3 regions of the [Ruminococcus] lactaris ATCC 29176 genome follow, and region 2 is predicted to be linked to each of the others. Evidence: predicted binding sites of a transcription regulator. Region 2 holds the regulator's gene; each other region holds the start of a gene.
The links. Region 2 encodes HrcA, which represses chaperone genes, less so after heat shock. Its sites were predicted from a motif close to TGTTAGCACTCNNNNNNNNNGAGTGCTAACA; they were not measured.

Region 1 (10,496 bases), 1.3 Mb from region 2:
CCTGTATTCTTGCCGGAAAATGTGCGAACAGACTGGGGCATCCGGTAGTGCTGGATCCGGTCGGTGCAGGGGCCAGCAAATTCCGGAGAAAGAAGATCGGACAGCTTCTGCAATCGGTCGTTCCTTCTATTATAAGATGCAATCAGGAAGAAGCGTCTGCATTATTGCGTGCAGAGGATGAAAAGGAATTTCTGGTTTTAGGAACTGAAAGGCAGAAAATAGAAGGAACGGCAGAAAGCTGTCAGCAGGATGGTGATGCAGTATTTTCAGGAATCCAGAGTGGTGGAGTAGAAAGCTCACTGGAACTGGAGCTGGAAAAAGCCCGGAGGCTGGCAGTCAGACTGGCAAAAAAATATCGTTGTACGGTTTGTATGACCGGGGAGCAGGATGTGATCTCTGATGGAGAACGAGTGAAAGTTATCTCAGGAGGGGATGGACGAATCTGCAGAATTACCGGAAGCGGCTGTATGCTTTCCGCATTATGTGCATTAAAATGCGGAGACGGAACAGACTCTTTTGAGGCCGCGGCTGAAGCGGCTGAAACATGGCGACACTGTGCGGAAAGAGCCGGGGAGACTGTGGATGAAAAAGAGGAAGGAATAGGAAGTTTTCAGATAAGGCTGCTGGATGCTTTGTCATTGAAGATGGAAATGGAGCGAGGCAGGAGAATGGAGGTGCAGAGCAGGATGAAACAGAACAAAAAAAGATATATTTCACCGGAGCAGCTCAGGCTTTATGCGGTGACAGACAGAAAATGGCTCGCGGAAGGCGAGACACTGGAGACAGTAGTGGAGACACTGGTGCGTTCAGGCGTGACGTGTGTACAGCTCCGGGAGAAACACGCTTCGGATGAAGAAATTATTTCAGAAGGAAAGAAATTAAATGAGATCTGTAGAAAGCACCATGTGCCATTGATTGTAAATGACCGGCCGGATCTTGCCAAAAAGATCGGTGCAGCCGGAGTTCATGTGGGGCTGTCTGATATGGGAATTGAAAAGGCGAGAGAACTGCTGGGAGAAGATTTTATTATCGGGGGCAGTGCCCATAATGTAAAAGAAGCTCTGCAGGCACAAAAGGCAGGTGCAGACTACATTGGATGCGGTGCAGTCTTTGGAAGTCAGACCAAGTCAGATGTGACGACTCTTGCGAAAGAGGAACTGTGTGCAATCTGCGAGGCAGTGGAGATCCCGGTTGTAGCCATCGGCGGAATCACCGCAGAAAATATAAAAGAACTGACTGGAACAGGCATTGACGGAGTAGCTGTAGTGAGCGGATTATTTGCAGCAAAAGACAAGCCGGAGATGGTGCGACGTTTTTTGAAAGCATTTGAAATGAAAAAGGTGCTTACCATCGCAGGAAGTGACTGCAGTGGAGGAGCAGGAATCCAGGCAGATCTTAAGACAATGGCAGCCAATGGTGTGTATGGAATGAGTGCTGTCATGGCATTGACGGCACAGAATACCACCGGAGTACAGGGAATCATGGAAGTGACACCGGAGTTTGCCGGGCAGCAGATAGACAGTATTTTTACAGATATTCGCCCGGATGCTGTGAAGATCGGAATGCTTTCTTCCGGGGAAATCATTCATGTTGTGGCAGAAAAGCTGAAAGAATATCAGGCAGAGCATATCGTTCTTGATCCGGTGATGGTATCAACCAGTGGTCATCGGCTGATACAGAAAGATGCGGAGCAATCTCTGAAGAAAGAGCTTTTTCCGCTGGCGGAGCTGATCACACCGAATATCCCGGAGGCAGAGGTGCTTAGCGGAAGGAAGATTAAAAATGCACAGGATATGGAGTCAGCAGCGGAAAAGATTGTAGAGGAGTATGGCTGTGCAGTTTTATTGAAAGGTGGTCATCGGATCAACGATGCAAATGATTTCCTCTGTACGGGGGAGAAAAAAGTCTGGATCTGTGGTGAGCGGGTGGAAAATCCCAATACCCACGGAACCGGTTGTACTCTTTCCAGTGCGATCGCCTCGAATCTTGCAAAAGGTGTAGGAATGGAAGAGGCGGTGCAGAAGGCAAAAGAATATCTGACGGAGGCATTAAAAGAACAACTGGATTTAGGAGCAGGTTCGGGACCGATGGATCATACACTGGGAAAAATAATTTTTGAATAAGTAGTTCTAAAGAAAAAATCAGAGACAAATAAGCAGAAAAGGAGAGGAAAAATGGCAGAATATACGACGCAGATGGATGCGGCAAGGAAGGGAATCATCACAGAGCAGATGAAGATCGTGGCAGAAAAGGAATTTATGCCGGTAGAAAAATTAAGAGAACTGGTGGCTGAGGGAAAAGTAGCAATCTGTGCGAACAAATTACATAAGTCATTGGATCCGGAAGGGGTAGGAAGTATGCTCCGTACCAAGATCAATGTCAATCTTGGAGTATCAAGAGACTGTAAAGATTATGATATAGAGATGCAGAAGGTCATGAGTGCGGTCAATCTCGGGGCTGAGGCGATCATGGATCTTTCCAGCCACGGGAATACGCAGCCGTTCCGTCAGAAGCTGACAAGCGAGTGTCCGGCAATGATTGGAACCGTTCCGGTTTATGACAGTGTGATTCATTATCAGAGAGATCTGTCAGAGCTGACGGCAAAAGATTTTGTGGATGTTGTACGTCTGCACGCACAGGACGGAGTAGATTTTGTGACGCTGCACTGCGGAATTACAAGAAAGACGATCGATCAGATCAAGAAGCATAAAAGAAAGATGAATATCGTCAGTCGTGGCGGAAGTCTTGTCTTTGCGTGGATGAGCATGACAGGAGAAGAAAATCCATTTTATGAATATTATGATGAAATCCTTGATATTTGTGAAGAATATGATGTGACAATCTCACTGGGAGATGCGTGCAGACCGGGATGCCTGGCAGATGCGACCGATGTATGTCAGATTGAGGAGCTTGTCCGCCTGGGTGAGCTGACAAAGCGTGCCTGGGATCATAATGTGCAGGTTATGGTAGAAGGACCGGGACATGTGCCGTTGGATCAGGTAGCAGCCAATATGAAAGTTCAGCAGACGATCTGTATGGGAGCACCGTTCTACGTACTTGGACCATTGGTTACGGATATTGCACCGGGGTACGATCACATTACGGCAGCAATCGGTGGTGCTGTGGCAGCAATGAACGGAGCAGCATTCCTTTGTTACGTTACACCGGCAGAGCATCTTGCCCTTCCAAATGTTGAGGATGTAAAGCAGGGAATTATTGCATCAAAGATTGCAGCTCATGCAGCAGATATAGCCAAGGGAATCCCACATGCAAGAGATATTGATGATAAGATGGCCGATGCACGCCGGGTACTGGATTGGGATGCACAGTTTGAATGTGCATTAGATCCGGAAACTGCAAAAGCAATCCGGGATGACCGTCTGCCGGAAGATGACCACAGCGATACATGCAGTATGTGCGGTAAATTCTGTGCAGTCCGCAGTATGAATAAGGCACTGGCAGGAGAACATATTGACATTCTGTAAGAACAAACATAGTGGTATTTTGTAAAAACAATCATATTGATATTCTGTAAGAATGGGCGGGTTGACCTTTATGGGGCAATCCGCTACAATATTTTAGAAGACAGGATTTATAAATATCAGAAGAAAAGAGGAAATTATTATGGCAAATCCAGTAGTTACATTTGAAATGGAAAATGGCGATATTATGAAAGCAGAACTGTATCCGGAGATCGCACCGAATACAGTGAATAATTTTGTATCTCTCGTAAAAAAAGGTTTTTATGACGGACTGATCTTTCATCGTGTGATCAGCGGATTTATGATTCAGGGGGGATGCCCGGACGGAACCGGAATGGGCGGTCCGGGATATTCGATCAAAGGTGAGTTTGCACAGAATGGTGTGACGAATGATCTCGCACATGATGCCGGAGTCCTTTCCATGGCACGTGCAATGCATCCGGATTCAGCAGGAAGCCAGTTCTTTATCATGCATAAGAAAGCACCGCATCTGGATGGAGCTTATGCCGCATTTGGTAAGATTACAGAGGGAATGGATGTTGTGAACAAGATTGCTGAGACAGCAACCGATTACAGTGACCGTCCGCTGGAGAAGCAGGTTATGAAAAAAGTGACTGTGGAGACATTTGGAGAAGAGTATCCTGAGCCGGAGACAGTATAATCCCACGATATGCGAATATTGGGCAGGATTGTGGGAGTGCGTAGTGCGAAACAATCCGTTGGCATCATTGTTGGGGGCTTTTGCTCCCAACATCTTATTATTTTTATAAAATTATTAGCACTCTATTTAAAAGAGTGCTAATTTTCTATTGACTTTTAAATTTTGCTGTACTAGAATGTCCATTAGGTAATAAATATGCTATGTAAAAGCATGCAGAAAGAATACAAAAGGATCACAGATTGTGAACAAATAAAAAAGGAGTGCAGTAAAATGGCAGTTAAGAAAGGTACTTTATCAATCGACAGCGAAAATATTTTCCCGATTATTAAGAAATGGGTTTATTCGGATCATGATATTTTTGTCCGTGAGCTGGTGTCCAACGGATGTGATGCGATCACCAAGCTGAAAAAGCTGGATATGATGGGCGAGTATGAACTCCCGGAGGGTTATAAGCCAAAGATTGAAGTCATTGTCAATCCGGAAGAGAAGACGATGAAATTTATTGATAACGGACTTGGAATGACAGCGGAAGAAGTAGAAGAGTATATTACGCAGATTGCATTTTCAGGTGCAACGCAGTTCCTTGAGAAGTATAAAGACAAGACGACAGAGGATGATATGATCGGTCATTTCGGACTTGGATTCTACTCCGCATTTATGGTAGCAGATGAAGTTCAGATTGATACACTTTCCTATAAAGAAGGTGCAAAACCGGTTCACTGGGCAAGTGAAGGTGGTACAGAGTATGAGATGCAGGAAGGCAGCAGAACGACCGTTGGAAGTGAGATCACTCTGTATCTGAATGAAGACAGCCTGGAATTTGCAAATGAATACCGTGCAAGAGAAGTGCTTGAGAGATACTGCTCTTTTATGCCGGTAGAGATCTTCCTTTCCAGAGCAAATGCAGAACCGGAGTATGATACCATTGATGAAGCTGATGTACTCGATACAGATACCGTTGTTGAGCATATCACAGAAGAGCCAAAGGAAGGCGAAGAGGGTGAGCCAAAGCAGAAGGCAAAGATTGTAAGACGCCCGGTTTCCATCAGCGATATCCATCCGCTGTGGACAAAAAATCCGAGTGAGTGTACGAAGGAAGAATATATTGAGTTCTACCGCAAGGTATTTATGGACTACAAAGAACCATTATTCTGGATCCACTTAAATATGGATTATCCATTTAATTTAAAGGGAATCCTTTATTTCCCGAAGATCAATACAGAGTATGAATCTATTGAAGGAAAGATCAAACTGTATAACAACCAGGTATTTATTGCCGATAATATTAAAGAAGTGATTCCGGAGTTCCTGATGGTACTGAAAGGAGTCATTGATTGCCCGGATCTGCCGCTGAATGTATCAAGAAGTGCATTGCAGAATGATGGATTCGTAAATAAAGTTGCGGATTATATTTCTAAGAAAGTAGCAGATAAACTCAATGGCATGTTTAAGACAGACCGTGAGAATTATGAAAAATACTGGGACGATATCAGTCCGTTCATCAAGTTTGGATGCCTGAAAGATGAAAAATTCGGTGAGAAGATGAAAGATTCCATGCTTTATAAGAATCTTGAGCATAAGTATCTGACACTGGAAGATATCATCAAAGAAGCCAAAGGCGAGGCTGAGGTGGAAGAAGCTGCAAAAGAAGAGGCTGCAAAGAATGAAGAGTCAAAAGCAGGAAATACTGAGGCAGAAGCAAAGTCAGAAGAGGCAGAATCCACGGATGCAGATGCTGAAAAAGAGCCGGAGAAGACAAGGATTTTCTATGTAACCGATGAGGTACAGCAGAGCCAGTATATCAATATGTTCAAGGCACAGGGACAGGATGCGATCATCCTGACGCACAATATTGATTCTGCATTTATCACTTATCTGGAGCAGAAGCATCAGGAAGTTCAGTTCTTAAGAATTGATGCAGATGTGCATGATTCTCTGAAAGATGAAGTGGCAGAAGATGAGAAAGAAGCATTCCAGAAGACAGCAGAAAGTCTGGTGGAGATCTTCAGAAAAGAGCTTGGTAATGATAAGCTGGAAGTAAAAGTTGAAAAGCTGAAAGATGATAAGGTTGCATCAATGGCAGTTCTGTCAGAAGAGAACAGAAGAATGCAGGAGATGATGAAGATGTATGGCATGAGCGGAATGGATCCGTCTATGTTTGGCAGTCAGGCAACGCTGGTACTGAATGCAAATCATCCACTGGTACAGTTCCTTGTAGAGCATAAGCGGAGCAAGAATGTACCGGTCATCTGCAAGCAGTTGTATGATCTTGCAATGCTGGCACATAAGCCGTTAAGTCCGGAAGAAATGACAGCATTTGTTCAGAGAAGTAATGAGATTATGATGTTACTGACAAAGTAATACCTGTTTAAATTTGTAGTTGTTTGGGAGATACGCTTGTAAAGAAAAAGACTTCTTTGTGACGAATCGGACGCGGAAAGCAGGGATATTCCTTCGCAGTGCAGGCCCGCTTTACCTCAGCCCGTTGACCGTTTGTAACTCGAAAGTGGAAATCTTCGTGCAATGGCACTCGATTTACTTTCTCTAACAAACGCTGCAAAGTGTCTTCGGAACGCTCCCTGCTAATGCACCTGCTCAGGAACACCTTGCTTTCCGCTGACCATCTCGATAAGAAGTTTTTAGCTCCACAGCGTATTCACTCAACAATGCAAATTTAAAAAAAATAGAAAAAAGCCGGATGGCTATTGACTAAGATATTCGATCGTAAATATTAGATAGTAGATATTGTATTGACTAGATGCCAGGGTCAAAAGGTCTAAGCCCACATGAGCTTGCTCATAGGTGGGTGAAAGACCTTAGAACCCGCCCCGATATGAGCATCAAAGTCGGGGGCTTTTGACCCCGACATCTTTACTATTGGACAGATCATTTATCTTAGTTGATAGCCATCCGGCTTTCTACTTCTTATTTGAAATTTCGTGTTTGTTGAGAGAAAATGTTCCGGTGCGAGAAAAGCATTCTGATTTGAAAAATCCAATATCCGCCCTTGCTGTTGCGTGAGCAGTGCATTGACAGGGAGCGTTCCGAAGACACTTTGCCCAACTTGTTAAGGAACGTAAACAGGAGTGCCTCTGCACGAGTGTTTCCACGTTCCTGTTACAAGTTGTCAACGGGCTGAGGTAAAGCGGGTCCTGCACTGCGATGCAACAACAAGGGCGGATATGGACGCTCTTCTGTCAGAAACACTTCCTGCTGTTGCGATATTTTCACCCCAACAAATACAAATTTACCTTCCTTACGCAATCTCAAATTCAATTTCTTTTTTTAGAAAGAATTTCTTTACCATTTCATCCCAGGCATGTTCTAAAGATTTATCCATTGTAAAAGTACGGAAAGAAGTTCCGGTAATACAGGTCAGATGCATACCGTCGAATTTCAGATTCAGGTAAAGTCCCTGCACATCTTCCGGGGACATTTCAGGAACAGTCTGCTCCATAAGCCGGACGATATTATCCGGTGACAGACTCAGGATCAAGCGGAAACTCAAAGGTGTCCGCTTTCCTTTGATGAGGGAAAAGCAAAATTCCCGGATATCTCCCCAGCGGGAATATTCTTCCAAAGGAGTGGGAGAAGATTCAGATTCGTATCCGTCCGGTGCATCAAAAAAATCTTTTTGGAGATATCCATCCAGTTTGAACGTGTTAAAAGTTACGATCTCGCCTTCAATAAAAGAAAAGCGGTCGAAAGTCTCTGTCATCAGAAGCTGGGACATAAATTTTTTAACATTCGTCAATGTCAGTGAAATCATAGTTAAAATCCTTTCGGGAAAATAAAGTCTCGTTGCTCCATGCAGATCAGAAAACTTAATAAATTAAGCTTCTTCTTTGTGCTTTGGCAGGATCAGACTTAAGAGCAGGGAGACAACAAAAACTCCTGCAACTGCATTTCCGTTGAAAATATCACCGACTTCAGATGGGAAGGCGGAGAAAAAGTTTCCGGAAGTCTGGGTCAGTCCGACACCGATTGCAAAAGAAAGGGAAACGATGATCATTGTCCGGTCATCGAATTTACATTCTTTCAGCATCTTGATTCCCTCATACATGATCGATCCGAACATCATAACAGTACAGCCTCCAAGAACAGCCTGTGGGAGAGAGTTGAAGAATGCTCCCAGCGGCGGGAAAAGAGAGGCAAGAATCAGGATTAATGCTCCCATCAGGATCGTAAATCGGTTGATTACACCGGTCATGGTCACCAGTCCTACATTCTGACTGAAAGAAGTCAGCGGAAGGCATCCGAAGCAGCCGGAAATGGCACTGGAAAAGCCGTCTACAGCAAGAGAACCCTGCAGTTCTTCCATTTTCAGATCACGGTGGAGAGCACCGGTTGCAACAGCCGTTGTAGCACCGGTTGTCTCTGCGGCAGATACAAGGAATACGATCGCAATCGTGAGAAAAGCCCCAAGATCAAAGACCGGTTTGTGATCCGTGAAGAAGACCAGTTTCGGAAGACTGAAATATCCAACCTGGTGGATGGTTGTTCCGATGCTGGAGAAGTTGATCATTTTTGCGACCCCTGTAACTGTAAAAAGTGCAGAAATGATATATCCGACGATCAGTCCGACCAGAATGTTCAGGTTCTTATAGACACCTTTCAGGAGATAACGGGAAACCAGACATACAACCAGTGTGATCAGTCCGATCAGTAAATGATACCAGGAACCGAAGTCTTCTGCACCATTACCACCGCCCCAGGAATCCATTCCGACGGATAGCAGGGAGTAACCGATGGCGATGACCACGCAGGCTGATACCACAGGAGTAAGAAAACGTTTCCAGTATTTGGCACTTAAACCAACCAGGCCTTCAAAAATACCGCCAAGGATGACTGCCCCGATCATTCCTTCATATCCGAGTTCGGGATTAGTACAGATCATCAGAAGACTTCCGAGAAATGTAAAACTGACACCCATTACAATAGGAAGTCTTGATCCAATCTTCCAGATCGGATACAACTGCATACATGTACCGATTCCGGCAGCAAACATAGCACACTGGAGAAGCTGGGTGATCTCAGCACCTGTCAGTGGCTCACCGGATCCACGTACCAGTGCGGCGCTGCATACAATCAGAACCGGTGCAAGATTGGAGACGAACATTGCCAGTACGTGCTGAAGACCAAAAGGAATTGCTTTCCCCAGTGGAACACGTCCGTTCAGACGATAAATATTTTCCGTGCTGACAGCAGCAACGGGAGTTTCTTTTTTTTCATTTGTCATGATTTTGTCCTCTGTCTTTCCTTTATGATATCGTTAATTATAGGGTCGGAGAGGTTCAGATGTCAAATTTGACTTTTATCTGAAAAAAACGTATTATAAATAGTTAGAAATCTCAGTCTTGAAAGAGAGAAAAGAATGGAAAAAAGAAAGAAAAAAATTTCACGAATCTATATTGGAGCAGGCTGTATTACTGTGCTGATTCTTCTGGGAGTCGTGATCCACGGAGTGAAGCAGTTTACAGCAGAAAATGCAGATACAAAAAAGGGAATTGAATATATTCAGTCAAAGGAAAATGAAGAGGTCAAGGTGATCGAGCAGAAGATTGCCAGCCTGGAGGCAAAAGACCCGGCATCAGGGGATACAGAGAGAAGTCTGAAAGATCGTTTTTCAGGTGCAGTGGTGATGGGAGATTCAATCAGCAGTGGATTCAGTGAATATGACGTACTGAATGCCTCAAGTGTTGTTGCAAAGAGGGGGATACAACTGGAGGGACTGGACGAGCAGATCAGTCAGGCAAAAAAGCTGAACCCACAGGTCGTGTTCCTGTCGTATGGGATGAATGATGTGATCGCAACAGACGGAGATACAGAAGCGTTTATTAAGAAATATGCAGCGGTGATCGAGTCGATCACGAAAGAGATGCCGTCCGTCCGTATTTATATCAATTCGATCTTTCCGGTCAGTGCATCTGCGGCTGAAAAAGAACCGGCACTGGCGAAAATTGCAGATTATAATACTGCATTGCAGGAAATGTGCGATGGAAAGCATTTGGGATTTATTGATAATACCGGACTTGTGCAGGAAAATTATTATGAAGAAGACGGGATTCATTTCAAGGCAGAATTTTATCCGGTCTGGGCAACGAATATGGCGGAGGTAGCAACATTATGACAAGACAGAGACAGGGAATATGGAAAGCTGCATCGTATGCGGTGTTGCTTCTGATTCTCGGTTATATTGCCCTGCTTATGATTTATGTAAGCGGAAGTAACCGCTCTTTTTCAGAGATGGAGAGTTCCATGGAGAAAGTCATTGATACGACCGGAATGAAGAAACTGGACGGTCAGATGCTCAAGCGGAACTTCGGGCTGAACAGTACAGATTATGAGGGTGT
Region 2 (10,496 bases):
GCCGGTGACAAGAGATTTTCCGACGCCTCCTTTTCCACTGACAACTCCAATGACTTTTCCAATGGATGAATGTGCATTTGCCGGCTCGTGCAGATCCACTTTCTTACTGCTGCAGGAACCTGCCTGTGAGCAACTGGAGCAAGCCGATTCTGAACATCCTTCCGTCTTCTGTTCTTCTGTCATAATCTTACCTCTTTCTTTCATGATCCCTGTTCTTCCACTGATATTGAACAGTTCACTCTTTTTTCTCTGTTGTTACAGTATACCACTTTCATCTTGCATTTCAAAGATTCTGTTCTATAATTATCCTATAAATAGATGTCGGGGTCAAAAGCATCTTAAACCCTGTAACTTAATAGATAGAAGGAGTGAAATGATCTTGCAAAATAATCAGACCGATCTTGTTCTTGTCCCTGCCGGACAATTAAAACCCTTAGACACTATCTGCGGATTTCAGGTGCGTCCCGGATTTTTTCTTGATTTCGGTGCAACCGTGATCCCTGGTGGAGTCAACTTCACGATCCAGTCGCATAAGGCAACCTCCTGCGAACTTTTACTGTTCCACCGGGAAGCGGAAGAGCCCTTTGCCGTTCTTCCATTTCCTGATAATTACCGCATCGGATTCTGCTATTCCATGATCGTATTTGGTCTCGACATTGAAGAATTTGAATATGCTTACCGGCTGGACGGACCTTATGACGAGAAGATGGGGCTCCGCTTTGACCGTACCAAAGTCCTGCTTGACCCTTATGCCCGTGCCGTAACCGGGCAAAGCCACTGGGGCCATAAAAATAATCCGCAACATGGCTACCGGGCACGTGTCGTTCATTCTAACTTCGACTGGGGGCAGCAGCGTCACACTTCCATCCCGATGGAAGATCTCATCATTTATGAACTGCACGTCCGCGGCTACACAAAGGATGCAAGTTCAGGAGTGAAACATCCCGGTACTTTCGACGGTCTGAAAGAAAAGATTCCTTACCTGAAAGGCCTTGGGGTCAATGCCGTTGAGCTGATGCCGGTCTTTGAATTTGACGAAATGCGGGATGCACGACTTATTGATGAAAACCTGCTGCTCGACTTCTGGGGATATAACCCGGTCAGCTTTTTTGCACCAAATACCAGCTACAGCTCTTCTAAAGAGTACAACCGCGAGGGAATGGAACTGAAAAGTCTGATCAAAGAACTTCATGACCAGAACATGGAGGTGATTCTGGATGTGGTTTTTAACCATACTGCCGAGGGAAATGAATTTGGCCCATCCTTTTCTTTCAAAGGCTTTGACAACCAGATTTACTACATGCTCACTCCCGATGGACATTATTATAATTTCAGTGGCTGCGGAAATACGCTCAACTGTAATCATCCCGTAGTGCAAAATATGATCCTGGACTGTCTTCGTTACTGGGTGATCGAATACCGTGTTGACGGGTTTCGGTTCGACCTTGCTTCCATTCTCGGACGCAACGAGGACGGAACTCCTCTGCACCAGCCTCCGCTTCTCCGCAGTCTGGCTTTTGATTCCATCCTTGGAAATGTAAAACTGATCGCAGAAGCCTGGGATGCCGGCGGACTCTACCAGGTCGGATCTTTTCCCTCCTGGAAACGCTGGGCTGAGTGGAATGGACGTTACCGGGATGATATGCGTCGTTTTCTGAAAGGAGATGATTTTCTTTCCCAGGCTGCTGCCCGCCGGATCACCGGTTCACCCGATCTTTATGATCCGGTTTTCCGGGGCAGGAATGCTTCTGTTAATTTTCTGACCTGCCACGATGGATTTACGCTTTACGATCTCTACAGCTATAATGAAAAGCACAATGAAGCCAATGGCTGGGGAAATACAGACGGTGCAGATGACAACAACAGTTGGAACTGTGGTGTGGAAGGAGATACAACGGATCCTTCCGTCCTGGCTCTTCGCAGAAAAATGATGATGAATGCCTGTGCTGTCCTGATGTGCAGCCGTGGCACTCCTATGTTTCTCGCCGGAGATGAATTTGCTGATACACGCTATGGAAATAATAATCCCTACTGTCAGGATAATCTGATCTCCTGGCTGGACTGGTCACTTTTAGAGAAGAACAGAGCATTGTATGAGTTTTTCCGTTATATGATCCACTTCAGAAAAGCTCATGCCTGTATCCGCAAAGACCTTGAGCCTAGTTATCTCGGTTTTCCGTCCATGAGTCTTCATGGTCTCACTCCATGGAAACCTGACCTGCCGGAAAGCAGTCACACTGCCTGCGTTCTCTTTTCAGGTTATGATGACTCTTTGCACAAAGAAGATCTGGTCTTCCTTGCCGTGAATACACACTGGTGTTCCGCTGCTCTGACTCTGCCTCAGCTCCCGGACGGCTATACCTGGAAGATTGCCGTCAATACAGGAGACAAAAAACAGCAGACATTCACGGATTCTGAAATACCTGCTGCCGGTTCCTCCGTTCTGCTTGGAGAACGGTCTGTTATTGTATTTGTGGGGGAAAGAAATTAAAGATGTCAGGGTCAAAAGGTCTGAAACCACGTGTGCTTGCACACTGGTGGTAGAATGACCTTGAGACCCGCCCCGATATGAGCATAAAAGTGGGGCGTAAGCACCATGATATGCGAATAGCGGGTAGGATTGTGGGAGTGCGTAGCACGAAACAATCCGTTGGCATCATTGTTGGGGGCTTTTGACCCCAACATCAATTAAATATAGTATCTATTCGGGATTCCACTTAAATAATTTCAAAGAATGGCAGGGAAAATTGCTTTTCCTCTGCCATTCTTTCTGCCTGAAACCTTAACTCACTATTCAGGACTTTTTATTCTTTATCTTCAAAAACTTCTTTCACTTTTTCTTTGAAAGACTTCTTCTTTGACTTTTTGTCCTCTGCGGTTTCTGTATTTTCACTGCGTTTCAGTGTATTTCCTGTCAACTCATCAAATCTTCTGAGAGCTTCTTTTGCTTCTGCACTCAGATGATCCGGTGTCTGGATCACTACTGTAACCAGATGATCTCCTCTGACCTGTGAATTTCTCAATGACGGAACACCTTTTCCGGTTAAACGTACCTTTGTTCCGGTTTTTGTTCCCGGCTTGATCGTGCAGACTACATCTCCATCTACTGTCGGGATCTTGATCTCTCCACCAAGTGCTGCGATCGCAAAGGATATTGAAACTGTAGAGAGGATATTCATATCTACACGCTGGAATACCGGATGTCTGGATACATTTACCTCAACAAGCAGATCTCCTCTCGGACCGCCATTAACTCCCGGCTCGCCTTTTTCGCGAATACGGATACTCTGTCCGTTATCAATTCCTGCTGGAATAGTAACTTTGATCTTCTTCTTACTTGCGGTATATCCGGTTCCTGCACATTTCGGACACTTTTCTTTTACAACTTTTCCTGAACCGCCACAGGTCGGACAGGTCTGCACATTCTGTACAGTACCAAAGAAAGACTGGGATGTATAAACAATCTGACCCTTTCCACCACACTTTGGACAAGTCTCGGGAGAAGTTCCCGGCTTTGCACCTGTACCATGACAGTCTTCACATGGATCTTTCAGAACCAGCTCCAGCTCTTTTTCACATCCATGTACTGCCTCTTCAAACGTAATGCGGACACTTTTTCTGATATTGGCACCTTTCATCGGGCCATTACTTGTTCCGCCTCTTCTGGGACCTCCGAACAGATCTCCAAAGATATCTCCGAAAATGTCTCCAAAATCAGCTCCATTAAATCCGCCGCCAAATCCACCTGCACCTCCGGCACCTCCCTCAAATGCCGCGTGGCCGAACTGATCATACTGACGACGTTTGTCAGCGTCACTCAGAACGGCATAGGCTTCAGAAGCCTCTTTGAACTTTTTCTCAGCTTCTTTATCTCCCGGATTCATATCCGGATGGTACTTCTTTGCAAGCTGACGATATGCTTTTTTTATTGTAGCATCATCGGCATCCTTACTTACGCCGAGTACTTCATAATAATCTCTTTTTGCCTCTGCCATAATACAACTACTTTACCTTTCTATAACCTCAAGAAATTCTACGAAGCTATATTCCTACAGCTTCGTAGAATCCTTTATTCTTCATACTTTTCTGATGTAAATCTTTCAGATTACATGAATCAGATTAAACCTCTTTGTAATCTCCGTCTACTACATCATCATTTGCAGAACTTTCCGGTGCCGGACCTGCTCCCGGTGTAGGACCAGCCTGTGCTCCTGCTGCTGCATTCTGCTCATACATCTTTGTAAATAACTTCTGAGCACTTTCCATCAATTTCTCTTTTGCAGCTTTGATCTCTGCAACCTGAGCCTCAGATGTCTCTTCCGGTGCAGATTTTGCAAGGATATCTTTCAATGCCTGTACGTCAGCTTCTACGGCTGCCTTATCTGCTGCATCCAGTTTATCTCCGACATCCTGAATTGCTTTTTCTGTCTGGAATACCATAGCATCGGCTTCATTTCTTGTATCAATTGCTTCTTTACGTTTCTTATCCTGAGCCTCGAACTCTGCTGCTTCTTTCACAGCTTTATCGATATCGTCATCAGACATATTAGAACCTGCTGTGATCGTAATATGCTGCTCTTTACCTGTTCCAAGATCCTTCGCAGATACATTTACAATACCGTTTGCATCAATATCGAATGTAACTTCAATCTGCGGTACTCCACGTGGAGCCGGCGGGATTCCATCCAGTCTGAACTGTCCGAGTGATTTATTATCCTTGGCGAACTGTCTCTCACCCTGTACTACGTTGATATCTACAGCTGTCTGGTTATCTGCTGCCGTAGAGAAGATCTGGCTCTTCTTTGTCGGAATTGTTGTATTTCTCTCGATCAGTCTTGTAGCCACACCACCCATTGTCTCGATAGACAGTGACAGTGGAGTTACATCAAGAAGAAGGATATCGCCTGCACCTGCATCTCCTGCAAGTTTACCTCCCTGTACGGAAGCACCAAGTGCTACACACTCATCCGGGTTCAGAGATTTGCTTGGCTCTTTGCCTGTCAGTCTCTTCACTTCTTCCTGAACTGCCGGGATACGTGTTGATCCACCAACAAGAAGTACCTGACCAAGCTCGGAAGCTGTGATACCTGCATCAGAAAGTGCACGTCTTACCGGCTCCTGTGTCTTCTCTACAAGATCTCTTGTCAGTTCATCAAATTTAGCTCTTGTAAGGTTCATGTCGAAATGCTTCGGTCCTTCAGCTGTTGCTGTGATGAACGGAAGGTTGATATTGGTTGTCGTTGCACTTGAAAGTTCTTTTTTAGCTTTCTCTGCTGCTTCTCTTAATCTCTGAAGAGCCATCTTATCTGTTGAAAGATCTACACCCTCTTTTGCCTTGAAGTCTGCCAGCATATAATCTGTGATCTTCTGGTCGAAGTCATCTCCACCAAGTCTGTTGTTACCTGCTGTTGAAAGAACCTCGATAACTCCGTCACCGATTTCGATAACAGATACATCGAATGTACCACCACCAAGGTCGTATACCATGATCTTCTGCTCTTTCTCGTTGTCAAGACCATAAGCAAGAGCTGCTGCTGTAGGCTCGTTGATGATACGCTTTACATCAAGTCCTGCAATCTTACCGGCATCTTTTGTAGCCTGACGCTGAGCATCGTTGAAGTAAGCCGGAACTGTGATAACAGCTTCTGTTACTTTCTCTCCAAGATATCCTTCTGCATCCGCTTTCAATTTCTGAAGGATCATTGCTGAAATCTCCTGTGGAGAATACTTCTTTCCATCAATATCTACTTTATAATCTGTACCCATCTCTCTCTTAATGGAAGAGATCGTTCTTGCAGCGTTCGTAACTGCCTGACGTTTTGCAGGTTCTCCTACGAGACGCTCTCCTGTCTTTGTAAATGCTACAACAGACGGTGTTGTTCTTGCACCTTCTGTATTTGCGATAACTGTAGGCTGTCCACCTTCCATAACAGCTACGCAACTGTTTGTTGTACCAAGGTCAATACCAATGATTTTTCCCATGATAAATTTCCTCCTCTATTTATTCTCTGGTTTTGATAAAACTCAAATTAATTTGCTACCTTTACCATACTGTGCCTTACAACACTCTCACGGTACATGTAGCCTTTCTGAAATTCTTCAGCAACAACATTTTCGCCGAATTCTTCATCCTCCACATGCATGACTGCATTGTGGAAATCAGGATTAAACTCCTGACCAACAGCTTTGATCGGTTTCACTCCAAGTGAATCCAGTGTCGTCATAAGCTGCTTGTAGATCTTCTCCATTCCTTCTGCGAACGGAGAACCTTTTTCCTCTTCCGGTATGGAATCTAATCCACGTTCAAAATTGTCAACGACCGGAAGAATTTTTTCTATGATATCTTTCGCACCGATCTCATACATCTGGGACTTTTCCTTTTCTGATCTCTTGCGGAAGTTATCAAACTCTGCCATCTGACGAGTGATACGATCATTTAACTCTTCGATCTTCTCGTCTTTTTTGTCCTTCTTATTTTTCTTTCCGAAGAACTTTTTTTTCTCACCGGATTTTTCTTCTCCCTGATCCTCTTCAGATCCGGTTTCTTCTCCGGCTTCTGCTGTATCTTCGGCATCTTCCTTTGCTTCTGCTTCAGCAGCTTCCTCTGCCTCTGCCGTTGTAGCATTGGTTTCTTCTGCTTCAGCTTTTGCTTTCGCCTCTTCTACAGCCTCTTTCACCATATCTTCTTTGCTCATGTTCTCTGTCACCAGCTTTCTACCTTTCTATCCTTTTGGTTCTTTATTATAAATCGCATCCAACTCACTTTGCAGGGTCTTCAGCGTCTTCATGACATGTTCATAATCCATTCTTTTCGGACCGATAATTCCAATCGTTCCCTTCATGCCTTCTCCAAGTTCATATGTGGCTGTTACCACGCTGCAGTCTTTCATCGTCTTCACCGGAGCTTCATCTCCGATATAAACCTGAATCCCGTGATTTTCCTCACTGGCAAGCGTCTCTGTGACCAGATCTGCCAACTGCTGCTTTTCTTCAAAAGCACTGATGATCTCCTGTGCACTCTGCTTATCACTCAACTCCGGATACTTGAAAATATTTGTCGCACCACTTGTATAGATCTCCATATCATTATCTACATGAATAATCTCGGCAACTGCATCCAGAACGTGTCCGATCACTTCACTGTGGATTCCTGCCTGCTCTTTTAACCTGGCGATCAGTCCCAATGTGATCTGATCGATCGACAGTCCGTTCAGTGTTGTATTCAGAAGCATATTCAGCTTCAACAGGTTCTCATTACTTAAGGTTTCGCCTACTTCAATAATTTTATTCTTAATTACATTTCCACCGAGTACGATCACCGCTACGATCTGCTCTTCATCCACCTGGGAAAGCTGAATGAACTTCAAAGTATTGCGACTGTTGACCGGAGTCGAAACCATCGTTGCATAATTGGTATTGGAGGCAAGAACTTTTGCTGCCTGCTGCAATACTTTTTCTACTTTGTCAGTCTTCTCAAGAAGAGCATCCTCACGTTCACTGATCTCCTGTTCTTTTTTCTCCATCAGCAGATCCACATAGAACCGATAGCCTTTATCCGACGGTATCCTTCCTGCAGAAGTATGTGGCTGGAAAATATATCCAAGATCCTCAAGATCCGCCATCTCATTGCGAATCGTAGCTGAACTGAGCTTCAGGTCAGTGTACTTTGAAAGAGTTCTTGAACCAACCGGTTCACCGGTCTCCAGATAATTCTGAATGATAGCTTTTAATATAGTAAGTTTTCTTTCTGTCAATGCTTCATCCATTGCCATCACTCTTCCTCCCGTTCTCTGACTCTCTTTCTTTCGGCTTATTAGCACTCCCTGCTTTTGAGTGCTAACACCTTACAGGTAATAAGATAGCACCTCATTTTCCGTTTGTCAACAGTGATTCTTAAAAATTTGTATTTGTTGGGGTGAAAATATCGCGACAGCAGGAAGTGTTTCTGACAGAAATGCGTCCATATCCACACTTGTTGTTGCATCGCAGTGCAGGACCCGCTTTACCTCAGCCCGTTGACAACTTGTAACAGGAACGTGGAAACATTCGTGCAGAGGCACTCCTGTTTACGTTCCTTAACAAGTTGGGCAAAGTGTCTTCGGAACGCTCCCTGTCAATGCACTGCTCACGCAACAACAAGTGTGGATATTGGGCGTTTCAAGTCAGAAAGCTTTCCTCGCATCAGGATATTTTCTTTCAACAAATACGAAATTTCAATAAGAAATAAAGAGCCGGAAGGCTATCAACTAAGATAAATGATTAGTCAAATAGTAAATACAATATCTACTGTCTAATATTTACGATCGAATATCTTAGTCAATAGCCATCCGGCTTTTTCTATCCTTTTGAAATTTGTATTGTTGAGTGACTACGCTGTGGAGTCAGAAAAAAACTTCTTGCTGTGACTACCAGCGGAAAGCAGGGTGTTCCTGAGCAGGTGCATTAGCAGGAGCGTTCCGAAGACACTTTGCAGCGTTTGTTAGAGAAAGTAAATCGAGTGCCTTTGCACGAAGATTTCCACTTTCGAGTTACAAACGGTCAACGGGCTGAGGTAAAGCGGGCCTGCACCGCGAAGGAATATCCTGCTTTCCGCGTCCGCTCTGCCATATAGAAGTTTTCTGCTTTCCAAGCGTATCACCCCAACAAATACAAATTTATTCTCCCAGCAAAAACTCCGCCAGCACGTAATTACTTACATCCATCCCTCTGCGAGACAGAAAAATGCGATCTCCCTTACATTCTAATAAATGTTCTGCCTGGAAGTGTTCTATGACAGTTCCATATACTTCACTGATCGGTTTCTGAAAGGTTCGCTCAAATTTTTCTTTTGAAATTCCATTCACTTTCCGTAAGCCCAGATACATAAATTCTTCCATCTGAGACTCTTCTGACAAAAGTTCTTCCTCTGTTTCAATGGGTTGTTTTTCATGGATTGCTTCTATATAAGTCTTTCTGTTCCTTATATGTGAAAACCTTCTGTTTCTGAGAAGAGAGGATGCACCTGCACCAATCCCAAGATACTCCACTCTGTCCCAGTACCCCAGGTTATGCCTGCATTCCTGTCCTGTTCTTGCATAATTTGAAATTTCATAACGTTCCATTCCCGCCTTTGCAAGCCGTTCTATTGTCCATTCCCCCATCCGATATTCTTCTTCCTCCGACGGGAGTTTCCATTCACCGGAATCAAACTTTCCTTCCTGATACCAATGATAAAATCTTGTTCCCTCTTCCAGGATCAGACTGTATGCCGATATATGCTCCGGTTCAAGAGCGATCACTTTTTCCAGCGTATCTTCCCATGACTCCATCGTCTGTCCCGGAAGTTCCGACATCAGATCAATATTCCGGTTCTCAAATCCTGCCTTTTCTGTAAAGTTCCACGTAGCAAGGAAATCTTCATACGTGTGTATTCTTCCCAGTCTTTGCAGTTCTTCATTCCGGGCTGACTGTAACCCAAGACTTAGACGGTTCACACCTGCTGCTTTATACTGCTTCAGCTTTTCCAGGTTCACTGTACCAGGATTCACTTCCATCGTGATCTCAGCATCTTTCTGAATTGTAAAACTATCATACAGACTTTGAAAAAGCTCTTCTGCCTGCCTTTCTGACAGAAGGGATGGTGTTCCTCCTCCGAGAAAGACAGTCTTCACCTCATAAGAGTGAAGACTGTCTTTATAACCGCGTATTTCCTGTATCATTGCCTGCACATATGCTTCCTGCTCTTCTCTGCTTCCTGCTGCTGAGAAAAAATCACAGTAGTTGCATTTTTTTACACAGAAAGGAATGTGAAGATACAGTTCCAAATCTCTTTTTTTCATATTATTCATAAATTCATATAAACTTCAGATCAATACTTTTTTTAGTTATCGTCCAGCTTCAGGACACTCATAAATGCACTCTGCGGAATCTCAACATTTCCTACCTGACGCATTCTCTTTTTACCTTCCTTCTGCTTCTCCAGAAGTTTCTTCTTACGGGAAATATCACCGCCGTAGCACTTGGCAAGAACATCCTTTCTCATTGCTTTTACTGTCTCACGTGCTATGATCTTACTTCCGACTGCTGCCTGGATCGGGATCTCAAAGAGCTGACGTGGGATTTCTTCTTTCAGCTTCTCGCACATCTTTCTTCCACGTTCATAAGCACTTCCCTCAAAAACAATAAAGGAAAGTGCATCCACTTCTTCTTTATTGATCAGGATATCCAGTTTCACAAGTTCTGAACGCTCATATCCCAGCATTTCATAATCAAAGGATGCATAACCTCTGGAACGCGATTTCAATGCATCAAAGAAATCATAAATAATCTCATTTAATGGCAGATGATAGGTCAGCACAGCTCTTGTCTCTTCGATATATTCCATGCCCTGATAAACTCCGCGACGTTCCTGACAAAGATCCATGATGGCTCCGATATATTCAGATGTTACCATGATCTCCGCTTTTACCATCGGTTCTTCCATATATTCAATTTCTGACAGATCAGGCATATTGGTC
Region 3 (10,496 bases), 810 kb from region 2:
ATAATAATCAGGGACAGGGGGGAATTGCTCCCAATTTTGGTATTGGAGAGATTGCAACCTTTGCAGACGAAGTAGATTCTGAGATTGTTTATGTATATAGTTTAGGACGGGGAAATGCACAAGATGCAGCAGATCTTGTAGAGTACTTAAATGCAAAGGTTGGTACAAACCCAAATGGCGGAATTGATTGGGCGCAGGTACGTGCAGATAATGGTCATACAGAGCCATATAATGTAAGATATTTTGAAATTGGAAATGAGATGAACCTTGGCGGAGAGGATGGAACAGCATCTCAAGAATATTGGACAAAATATGCTCAGAATAAAGGTGTAGAGGATGCATACATAGAAGGTGGAACAATACAGATTACAGATCGATATACTGTGAAAGAAGAAGACTGGAATAAAACAGCATCACAGAGTGATGGTTCACCTAATCAAGTAAGATATTTGCGATATGCAAATATAAATCCGGGAGGAGAATACAAAGACGGAAAAATTATAGATGATTCAAAGTTTAGAGCTATGGAAAAAGGTGTACAGGTAAAAGTCGGAACAGATGGACATCTTACTCCTTGGACTGTGGTAGAAGATTTGAGTCAATCAGGACCAAACGATACACATTGTGAAGTAGATTATAGTACAGGTGCCATCAAGTTTGGTGATGGCAAGAATGGTAAAATCCCTACAGCCGGAAATAATATTTATGCTACATATTCTGTGAAACGGGATGGATTTATTACTGTTTCGAAAGCAATTAAAGATACAACAGCTAAAATCAATAAAATAGAAGGTACAAAACATACAGCAAATGTTTATACGAGTTATGAAACGGTCGGCTTTATCAATAAGATGGAGGAGAAAAATGCGGAACAGTGGTATGACGGAATGACAATTCATCCATATTCAGACCATGTTGATGGGGGAAATGATGCAAATGCATTTTATGATAATGCAATGAAGCGTGCGGAAGTCAGTGGAATCGGCAAGGTCAAAAATAAGATGGCATTGTTAGAGCCAAAAGGAAAAGTTCCGGTTATCAGTGAGTTTGGAATTTATAATAATACAGAGGCACAGCTGCGGTCGCAGACGCATGCGATTTATATTGCAAAAGTATTAATGGAATATGTTCGCATGGGAAGTCCTTATATTCAAAAACATTGTCTCTCGGATTGGTATAGTGATGGCAAAGATTCTTTAGGACCAACACAGCAGGCGGTTATCCAGGTGGTTAAGGGTGCGGATGCAAATACAACAACTGGAGAAGGTACGTTTACATTCTTTTCAACACCATCAGCGTATGTATTTAAAATGTTGAACTCTGGATTTGGGGATAATATCGTAAAAACGGAATTTAGTGAAGTTCCTACCATGGCAAACGGAGCAGAAACATTATCAGCTCTTGCAAGTAAAGATGCAGAAGGAAATTTGTATATTGCGCTTGTTAATGCAGACAGAGAAAGAGATCGTAATATTGCATTACAGATAGAAGGAACTGATGTTGCAGGGAATAAGATGACAATCCAAAAGCTGGAAACAGATTCTATTACAGCTGCAAATACACCGGATGAGCCTACAGCTGTGCAGGTTACAGAAGATGCAGAAGTTGAATTGGAAGGGAATCCAATCATCAATCTGAAGAAACATTCTTTTGTGATTGTAAGAATTGCAAAGGCAGTAGAACCTGAAGCAGATAAATCAGAATTGCAGGCAGCAGTAGATGCAGTGGCTGGTTTAAATGAAGCGTATTATGAAAACTTTGATGTGATTGCAGATGAATTAGCGGCTGCAAATGAAGTTTTAGCAGATGGAAAAGCAACTCAAGAGCAAGTTAATGAAGCTTTGACTAATTTGGAAGCTGCAAAAGCTGAATTGATTATGAAAGATGCAGAGTATGGAAAGGTAGATGCAGCCATTGCCGAAGCAGAGAAACTAAATAAAAAAGACTATAAGGATTTCAGTAAGGTAGAAGAAGCAATTGCCGCAGTTGTACGTGGTAAGAAGATTGATGAGCAGACAGAAGTTGATGCTATGGCTCAGAGAATTGAAGATGCTATTGCTGCATTGGAAAAAGCAGACGTGCCTGGAAAACCGGGGAAACCGGAAAAACCTGGAAAGCCAGAGAAACCTGGAAACTTAGAGAAACCTGGAAACCCAGAGAAATCTGGAAACCTAGAGAAACCTGGAACCCCAGAGAAACCGAATGGAAATAAGGTTCCGGTAACAGGTGATGAAACAACACCGATTCTTTGGATGACATTGGTTGTAATGGCTGGAACAATAATTCGAGTTGGCAAAAAAAGATTGAATATTATAAGAAAAAACAGATAATTTAATAAAAAGATGCCAGGATCCTAAGGTCTTTCACCCACCTATGAGCAAGCTCATGTGGGCTTAGACCTTTTGACCCTGGCATCATGTAGATAAGGATTTTAGAAAAAAATTTAAAAAAATTGGCACTCAACACTTTACAGTGCTAACAATACGTGCTATATAATAACTAGAACAAAGGAAGACAAAGAAATAAAGAGCAGAGAATAAGAAAAAGTCATCCAGGTTTGTTCTGGCAACAACTGCGAAAGCAGCTTATATAAACTGTGGGATTTCCCGCAGGGGCAACAAAGTTAGCATTGAAAGGAGAAATGACTTATGATGATGCCTAGTATTTTTGGAGAAAACTTATTTGATGATGATTGGATGAACTTCCCATTTGAGCAGGATTTCTGGGGAAAGAAAAATCCGTTATATGGTAAGCACGCTAAGAACATGATGAAGACAGATATCCGTGAACATGATGAGGGATATGAAGTAGATATTGATCTTCCGGGATTTAAGAAAGATGAGATCAGCATTGAACTTGAGAACGGTTACCTGACCGTATCTGCAGCTAAGGGTCTTGATAAAGACGAGGAAGATAAGAAAGGTAAATACATCCGTAAGGAGCGTTATGCCGGAGCAATGCAGAGAAGCTTCTATGTCGGTGAGAATCTGACAGACGAAGATATCAAAGCAAAATATGAGAACGGTATCCTGAAATTGTCTGTTCCGAAGAAACCTGCAAAAGCAGTAGAGGCAAAGAAGACAATCGCAATTGAGGGTTGATCGGATTGCTGACTCTGTAGAATGGAGCGGAGTATAAGTTAAGATGATGTCGGGGTCAAAAGCCCCCGACTATGATACCTACGGATTGTTACGCACTACGTGCTCCCACAATCCTACCCAACATTCGCATATCGTGGTGCTTACGCCCCACTTTTATGCTCATATTGGGGCGGGTCGCAAGGTCATTCTACCACTAGTGTGCGAGCACACGTGGTGTCAGACCTTTTAACCCTGGTATCTTAAGATAACAAAAGTATAATATAAGAAAGAGTCCGGTGTGGTGTGATGCAAGTTGAGGTCATATCACATCAGGCTCTTTCTTTTTTTGAAGAAAAAAGGTATACTTTTCAGGAACGCAGAAATTGGAGCAGCGGTTGCAATGGAAAATGGAGACGAAGAAGTAAAAAGGCTGCAAAGTATATAACAAAGTCCAATATAGAATCTGGTGTGGCATATACAATTCGGGAACTGTTGAAAAGGCAGGGAGGAAAAGCAGATGGGGAGAACATACGCAATCTCTGATGTGCATGGAATGGGTCATCTTCTGGATCAGATGCTGGAAAAGATTGCATTTTCAGAGGCAGACAGACTTTATGTTTTAGGAGATCTGATTGACCGGGGACCTGACCCGGCAGGTGTGCTGGATCTGGCAATGGAACGGAAAAATATCATTGCATTAAAAGGAAATCATGAGGACGCATTTGTGGATTGGTATGATACAGTACCGGATAAGATTCACAACCGGTACTATTATAATACTTATGATTTTCTGATGGACAGTCGCAGAACCAGGGAAAGACTGCCGGAATATGTGGAATTTATGAGGAAAATGCCTTTATATAAAAAGCTGAGGATTGATGGGGAATGTTGGCTTCTTGCCCATGCCTGTACAGAAGAGGTGCTTTCATTTTGGAAAAGAAAAGAACGAATGCTTTGGAGTACTGAAATGATTGATCGGGGGAAAGGGATTCCCGGATATCATTCGGTGGTCGGTCATGTACCGGCTTTTACGATTCGTGGAAATACGAATCGACCGGCAAAGATCTGGCACAGTGAGGATGGATGGCTGACGGATATAGATTGTGGAGCGGCATTTCCTGCATTTGGAGGACGACTGGGATGTCTCTGCCTGGAAACGGGGGAAGAATATTACGTTGCGGATGCAGAGATTTTAACAACATAAAAAAGAAATTCGTGGTATACTGGTTTTACTGCATAAAAGAAAAGAGGTCAAAAAATGGATGTCAGAGAGATGAGAAATGAGGCACTTGGCAAAAGAGTTGTCAAGGCACTTGAATCCAGAAATATGGAAGCATATTATGTGAAGACGAAAGAAGAAGCAGTGAAGAAAGCACTGGAACTGATTCCAAAGGGAAGTACGATCAATATGGGCGGTTCAGCTTCGGTGAGAGAGTGCGGTCTGATCGATGCAGTCTGTTCCGATGATTATGTATTTTATGACAGAGATAAAGCTGCTACAGTGGAAGAACGCCATGAGATCGCATTAAAGGCATTTACATCGGACTGGTTTCTTGGAAGTGTGAATGCGATGAGTGAAGATGGTGTATTTATTAATATTGATGGAAATGCAAACCGTATTGCAGCTTATGCATTCGGCCCGAAGAATGTACTTCTGATCGTCGGAATGAACAAGGTAGTAAAGACACAGGAAGATGCCATGAGCCGTGCAAGAAATGAGGCAGGGCCGATCAATGCACAGAGATTTGGCATTAATACTCCGTGTGTAAAGAATGGAAGCTGCTTTAACTGTAAGAGTGATGACTGTATCTGTGCAGAGATTCTGGTGACAAGATTCAGCAGGATCAAGAACCGGTTTAAGATCATTCTCGTGGATGAGCCACTTGGTTTTTAATGGCAAAGGATGCAAGAGAAGCTGCCTGTGGCAGGCCTTTTGCATACAGAGCTATTTAATGCAGAATGATCTGAATCAGAGGAACGAAGAAGACAGCAGATTCCCTGAGGGGAAAGTGTGAAGGAGAGAGGCATGGAAAAAGATTTGAATCACCAGGGAAGACAGGGCGAAGACCGCGGAGACGGAATCCGCCGCCGTCCGAAAGAAGAACGGCAGCAGACAGCACGCCGCCGTCCGGTGGAGGAGAGTGGAACGCAGGAAAGACGTCGCAGACCGGCAGGAGAGAGCGGAACGCAGGAAGGACGTCGCAGACCGGCAGGAGAGAGCGGAACACAGGAAAGACGTCGCAGACCGGCAGGAGAGAGCGGAACGCAGGAAAGACGTCGTCGTCCGGTAGGAGAGAGCGGAACGCAGGAAGCACGCCGCCGTCCGGTGGGAGAGAGTGAAACGCAGGCAGGACAACGTCGCCAGGAAAATGACAGAAGAGGACAGAGTCCAAATAGCAGAAAGCAAAATCCAAATGCAAAAAATAAGAAAAAGAAAAGAGCGGCATTTAATGTTGGCTCGACAGCGGTTCTGATCGTTGCGGTTTTCGTTTTTGTATTTTCCGTTTTTCAGTTAGTAACGATGCTTGTACCGTATTATTCGGGTGGAGCAGAGTATGATAAGATCAAAGAGATTGCGATCAAGACGAATGAGCAGGGAGAAGGCTTCAGTGTGGATTTTGATGCACTTCGGGCAGAAAATCCAGATACAGTAGCATGGATACGGTTTGATGAGCCTTCGATCATCAGTTATCCGGTCGTAAAAAGTTCAGATAATAAGGAATACCTGACAAAGACATTTTCAGCAAATGACAATAAGCTGGGAGCGATTTTTATGGATATGCGGTGTGATTCAGATTTTGCAGACCGTAATACGATGATCTACGGACATAACTTAAAGATCGGTGGAGAAATGTTCTCTCAGTTGAAAGAATATGAAAGTGAAGATTTCTGCAAGGCACATCCTGAGTTTTATATTTATACACCGGATGGAAAAGTACGGATGTATAAAGTATTTGCTGCTTCGGTGGTGAAGGATACGTCAGATGCTTATAATCTTACATACAATTCAGATGAAGAGTTTGAAAGCTATCTGAATTTGTGCAGGGAATCTTCCAATTATCAGGTGGATGTAGAGGTCAATGCACAGTCTCAGATTGTCAGCCTGTCTACCTGCACCAATGTAAAAGAGGACGAGAGATTTCTGCTTCAGGGAGTTCTTGCCGGAGAGTATTGATCGGGAGAGTATAAAAAGCTATCAGATAAAAATTATCAGTAAGTATTAAGTAGATTGATTTATTGACGAGGTGCTTTATGGCAGACAAATTTGATGTGGGTGATGTGATCAGAATGAAAAAACCTCATCCGTGTGGCAGTTATGAGTGGGAAATCCTGCGTGTCGGAGCAGATTTCCGGTTAAAGTGTGCGGGATGTGGTCATCAGATCATGGTTTCAAGAAAACTGGTTGAAAAAAATACCAGGCAAATTACAAAAAAAGCTTGAAACTAAGACATTCTTATGGTATCATGTCAAATTGTGACATACTGTTGGAATTATATCCATACAGGGGATCAACATTCCTTGTTTCCGGGAGAATCCGGAAGCCAGAGACCATAAGGAGGTAAAAGAGCATGAACAAGTATGAATTAGCTGTTGTTGTAAGCGCAAAACTCGAGGATGAAGCAAGAGCGGATGTAATCGAGAAAGTGAAAGCCATGATCACTCGTTTCGGCGGAAATGTAACAGACGTTGATGAGTGGGGCAAGAGAAGATTCGCTTACGAGATCCAGAAGATGAAAGAAGGATTTTACTACTTCGTCCACTTCGAGGCTGAAAGTACAGTTCCAGCTGAGGTGGAGCAGCGTATCCGCATTATGGACAATGTACTCAGATATTTATGCGTGAAAGAGGAAGCATAATATAAGCGGAAAGAGGTATATATGAATAAAGTAGTTTTAGTAGGACGGTTGACAAGAGATCCGGAAGTGAGATATTCACAGGGAAATAATGCTACAGCAGTTGCAAGATATACAGTTGCAGTAGACCGCAGATTCAAGAGAGACGGTGAGCCGACAGCGGATTTTATTCCGTGTGTTGTATTCGGACGTTCCGCTGAGTTTGCAGAGAAGTATTTCCGTCAGGGAATGCGAGTTTCTATTTCAGGCCGTATTCAGACAGGCAGCTACACGAACAAAGATGGCGTAAAAGTATATACGACAGAAGTGATCGTGGAGGAACAGGAATTTGCAGAAAGCAGAGCTGAGAGTGATGCGAACAGAGCGAACTTCCAGCACCAGGCTGCACCGGCACCGAGTGCGGATGCAGGAGATGGCTTTATGAATATCCCGGAAGGTATTGATGACGTATTACCGTTTAACTAAGTCGGAAAGGAGATAACCATCATGGCTTACGAAAAGGGAAGCAGACCAGAGGGTGGATTCAAGAGAAGAGGCCCGGTTCGCAGAAGAAAAAAAGTTTGCGTATTCTGTGGTAAAGAGAATAACGAGATCGATTATAAGGATGTTGCAAAATTAAAGAAATATGTTTCTGAAAGAGGAAAAATTCTTCCGAGAAGAATTACTGGAAACTGTGCTAAGCACCAGAGAGCTCTTACAGTAGCGATCAAGAGAGCAAGACATATTTCTCTTATGCCTTACGTTCAGGACTAATCGAGAATATAAGCATATACAAAGGATTGGAACTTTGAAGAAATTCAGGGATTCAGTCCTTTTTTCATTGCAGGGCATACGACATAAATATGCAGTAACGCTTTTGTATATCAAACAGGATTGCAAACATACAGGGATGCTGGCTGTTGACGATACGAGTTGCATTTCGATGGGTAAACGATTATACTAAAAGGGAAAGACTTCAGACAAAAGTCCTAGATGAGGTATAGATTATGAAGAAAGATAAGATGCGACTAAAAGGGCAGTTGGGAATGTACATGAAGTGGCCGCTTATTATGACCCTTCTGTTATTTGCCATGAATATCTGGATGTATATGATCGATAAAAAAGCCGGAGTGATGATGACGGTATTTATTGCGATCTATCTGATCATTGCATCCTCATTGTATTTCCATAACCGTTCCCTGATCCTGGCGGATCTGATCCAGTTTTCTGTGCAGTATAAAGGGATTGAGAACAGACTGCTGAAAGAACTGGCACTTCCTTATGCGATCGCTCTTGAAGATGGCAGGATCCTGTGGAAGAATGATTGCTTTAAAGAGTTGATGGAAGGGCAGAAGAAAGAAAAATATCTGAATCGCCTGATACCGGATCTGCATCCGGGAGTGTTCCCGAAAGATGATATGGAACATGTAGAGATGGAAGTGACTTACCGGGAGCGGGATTACCAGGTAGAACTGCGAAGGGTATCCTTGCAGGGCTTTAGTAAAAAGGAAGAACTGCTTCAGATTCCGGAAGAACAGGAATATTTCGTGGCGGTTTCCATGAGGGATGTTACGGAGTTAAATTCCTATATTCGTGAAAATGAAGAGCAGCGGATGATCGCAGGACTGATTTATATTGATAACTACGATGAAGTGATGGAAAGTGTCGAAGAAGTAAGGCAGTCACTTCTTGTTGCACTGATCGACCGGAAGATCAATAAATATATCGGTGAAGTGGACGGAATTGTTAAGAAGCTGGAGAAGGACAAGTATTTTGTTGTATTGCGTAAATCCGGTTATAAGAAGATCAAAGAGGATAAGTTCTCACTTCTGGAAGAAGTGAAGCAGGTCAATATTGGAAATGCAAGGTCAGCGACACTGAGTATCGGACTGGGACTGAACACTGCAACTTATGCACTGAGTTATCAGTATGCACGTGTGGCGATCGACCTGGCACTTGCAAGAGGCGGAGATCAGGCTGTGATTAAAGACTGCAATGGAATTACTTACTTTGGCGGTAAGAAAGAGCAGACAGCAAAGAATACCCGTGTGAAAGCCCGTGTAAAGGCTGAGGCACTCAGAGAGTTTATCGTGACGAAAGATCAGGTCATTGTCATGGGACATAAGATTGCAGACCCGGATTCATTTGGTGCATGTATGGGAATCTACAGAGCAGCGGTAAGTCTGGAGAAGAAGGCACATATTGTCATCAATGAAGTGACAGGATCGGTAAGACCGCTCTATGATGAGATTGCAGAGAGTCCGGCATATGAAGATGATATTTTCCTGACATCAGACCAGGCTCTGGATTATGTAAATGACAATACAATGATCATTGTTGTGGATACGAACAAGCCGCAGATGACAGAGTGTCCTGAACTTTTGCATCGATCCCGTATGATCGCAGTACTGGATCATCACCGTCAGGGCAGCATGATCATTGACAATGCGGTACTGTCTTATATCGAGCCGTATTCCTCTTCTGCCTGTGAGATGGTTGCAGAGGTATTGCAGTATATTGTAGACGATATCAAAATCCCGTCGGTTGAGGCGGATTGTCTGTATGCGGGAATTATGATCGATACGAGAAACTTTATGAACCGTACCGGTGTGCGTACCTTTGAAGCGGCTGCATTCTTAAGGAGATGCGGAGCAGATATTACCCGTGTTCGTAAGATGTTCCGAGATGATATGGAGTCTTACAGGGCGAAAGCAGAGGCGATGCGTCGGGCAGAGGTCTACCGGGAAGAGTATGCCATTGCCCAGTGTCCGGGTGACATTGACAGTCCGACGGTACTTGCGGCACAGACAGCCAATGAGTTGCTGGATATCAGCGGGATCAAAGCCTCTTTTGTGCTGACGGTGTATGAGGGCAAAATCTATATGAGTGCCAGATCGATTGACGAGGTGAATGTGCAGATCATTGCAGAGAAGCTGGGTGGCGGTGGTCATATCAATTCCGCAGGAGCACAGTTTGACCATACAAATATTGAAGAGGCGGTTAATGCACTCAAAGAAACGATTGATAAAATGATAGAAGAAGGAGATATATAAGATGAAAGTAATTTTGTTGAAAGATGTAAAATCCCTTGGAAAAAAGGGTGAGATCGTAAACGTAAATGATGGATATGCAAGAAATTTCATTCTTCCGAAGAAAGTCGGTCTGGAGGCGACGGGAAAGAATTTAAATGACCTGAAGCTGCAGAAGAATAATGAAAAGAAAGTTGCCGAGGAGAACCTGGAGGCTGCAAAAGAACTGGCAGCAGAACTTGGAGCAGGAAAGGTTGAGCTGTCGATTAAAGTCGGAGAAGGCGGAAGAACGTTCGGTTCAGTATCCAGCAAGGAAATTGCAGAAGCTGTGAAGACGCAGATGAATCTTTCTGTAGATAAGAAAAAGATCCAGATCAAAGAGGGAATCAAGACACTGGGAACGCATATGGTATCAGTGAAACTGCACCCGGAAGTGACAGCAGAACTGAAAGTCGTTGTAAAGGAAGAAGCATAAGAGGGTATTCTTTATGGATATGGAAGCAGCAATGAAACGGATTCCTCCGCACAGTGCGGAGGCGGAGCAGGCAGTGCTG

Region 1: htpG (molecular chaperone HtpG) is a predicted target of HrcA. The motif match lies at 4,256-4,286, and genes of this name have one in related genera.
Region 3: NQ541_RS00410 (Hsp20/alpha crystallin family protein) is a predicted target of HrcA. The motif match lies at 2,451-2,481, and genes of this name have one in related genera.

What each region holds. Positions count from the first base shown of each region.
Region 1 covers NZ_CP102292.1:2,224,531-2,235,026, reverse strand. Annotated here, with positions in the region: partial or broken gene thiE (thiamine phosphate synthase) at 1-1,253, shown strand, start outside; gene thiD (bifunctional hydroxymethylpyrimidine kinase/phosphomethylpyrimidine kinase) at 1,332-2,123, shown strand; gene thiC (phosphomethylpyrimidine synthase ThiC) at 2,175-3,485, shown strand; gene NQ541_RS10415 (peptidylprolyl isomerase) at 3,625-4,143, shown strand; gene htpG (molecular chaperone HtpG) at 4,414-6,504, shown strand; gene NQ541_RS10405 (DUF5721 family protein) at 7,400-7,912, opposite strand; gene NQ541_RS10400 (uracil-xanthine permease family protein) at 7,976-9,382, opposite strand; gene NQ541_RS10395 (GDSL-type esterase/lipase family protein) at 9,518-10,273, shown strand; gene NQ541_RS10390 (DUF4358 domain-containing protein) at 10,270-10,496, shown strand, end outside.
Region 2 covers NZ_CP102292.1:881,926-892,421, reverse strand. Annotated here, with positions in the region: gene NQ541_RS04110 (Mrp/NBP35 family ATP-binding protein) at 1-183, opposite strand, end outside; gene NQ541_RS04105 (glycogen debranching protein) at 374-2,491, shown strand; gene NQ541_RS13110 (hypothetical protein) at 2,503-2,685, opposite strand; gene dnaJ (molecular chaperone DnaJ) at 2,805-3,995, opposite strand; gene dnaK (molecular chaperone DnaK) at 4,120-5,982, opposite strand; gene grpE (nucleotide exchange factor GrpE) at 6,030-6,695, opposite strand; gene hrcA (heat-inducible transcriptional repressor HrcA) at 6,723-7,772, opposite strand; gene hemW (radical SAM family heme chaperone HemW) at 8,655-9,827, opposite strand; gene lepA (translation elongation factor 4) at 9,860-10,496, opposite strand, start outside.
Region 3 covers NZ_CP102292.1:76,597-87,092, forward strand. Annotated here, with positions in the region: gene NQ541_RS00405 (LamG-like jellyroll fold domain-containing protein) at 1-2,330, shown strand, start outside; gene NQ541_RS00410 (Hsp20/alpha crystallin family protein) at 2,649-3,101, shown strand; gene NQ541_RS13040 (hypothetical protein) at 3,145-3,330, shown strand; gene NQ541_RS00420 (metallophosphoesterase) at 3,598-4,284, shown strand; gene NQ541_RS00425 (lactate utilization protein) at 4,339-4,974, shown strand; gene srtB (class B sortase) at 5,107-6,255, shown strand; gene NQ541_RS00435 (DUF951 domain-containing protein) at 6,333-6,521, shown strand; gene rpsF (30S ribosomal protein S6) at 6,650-6,937, shown strand; gene NQ541_RS00445 (single-stranded DNA-binding protein) at 6,959-7,399, shown strand; gene rpsR (30S ribosomal protein S18) at 7,421-7,687, shown strand; gene NQ541_RS00455 (DHH family phosphoesterase) at 7,921-9,966, shown strand; gene rplI (50S ribosomal protein L9) at 9,968-10,417, shown strand; gene dnaB (replicative DNA helicase) at 10,431-10,496, shown strand, end outside.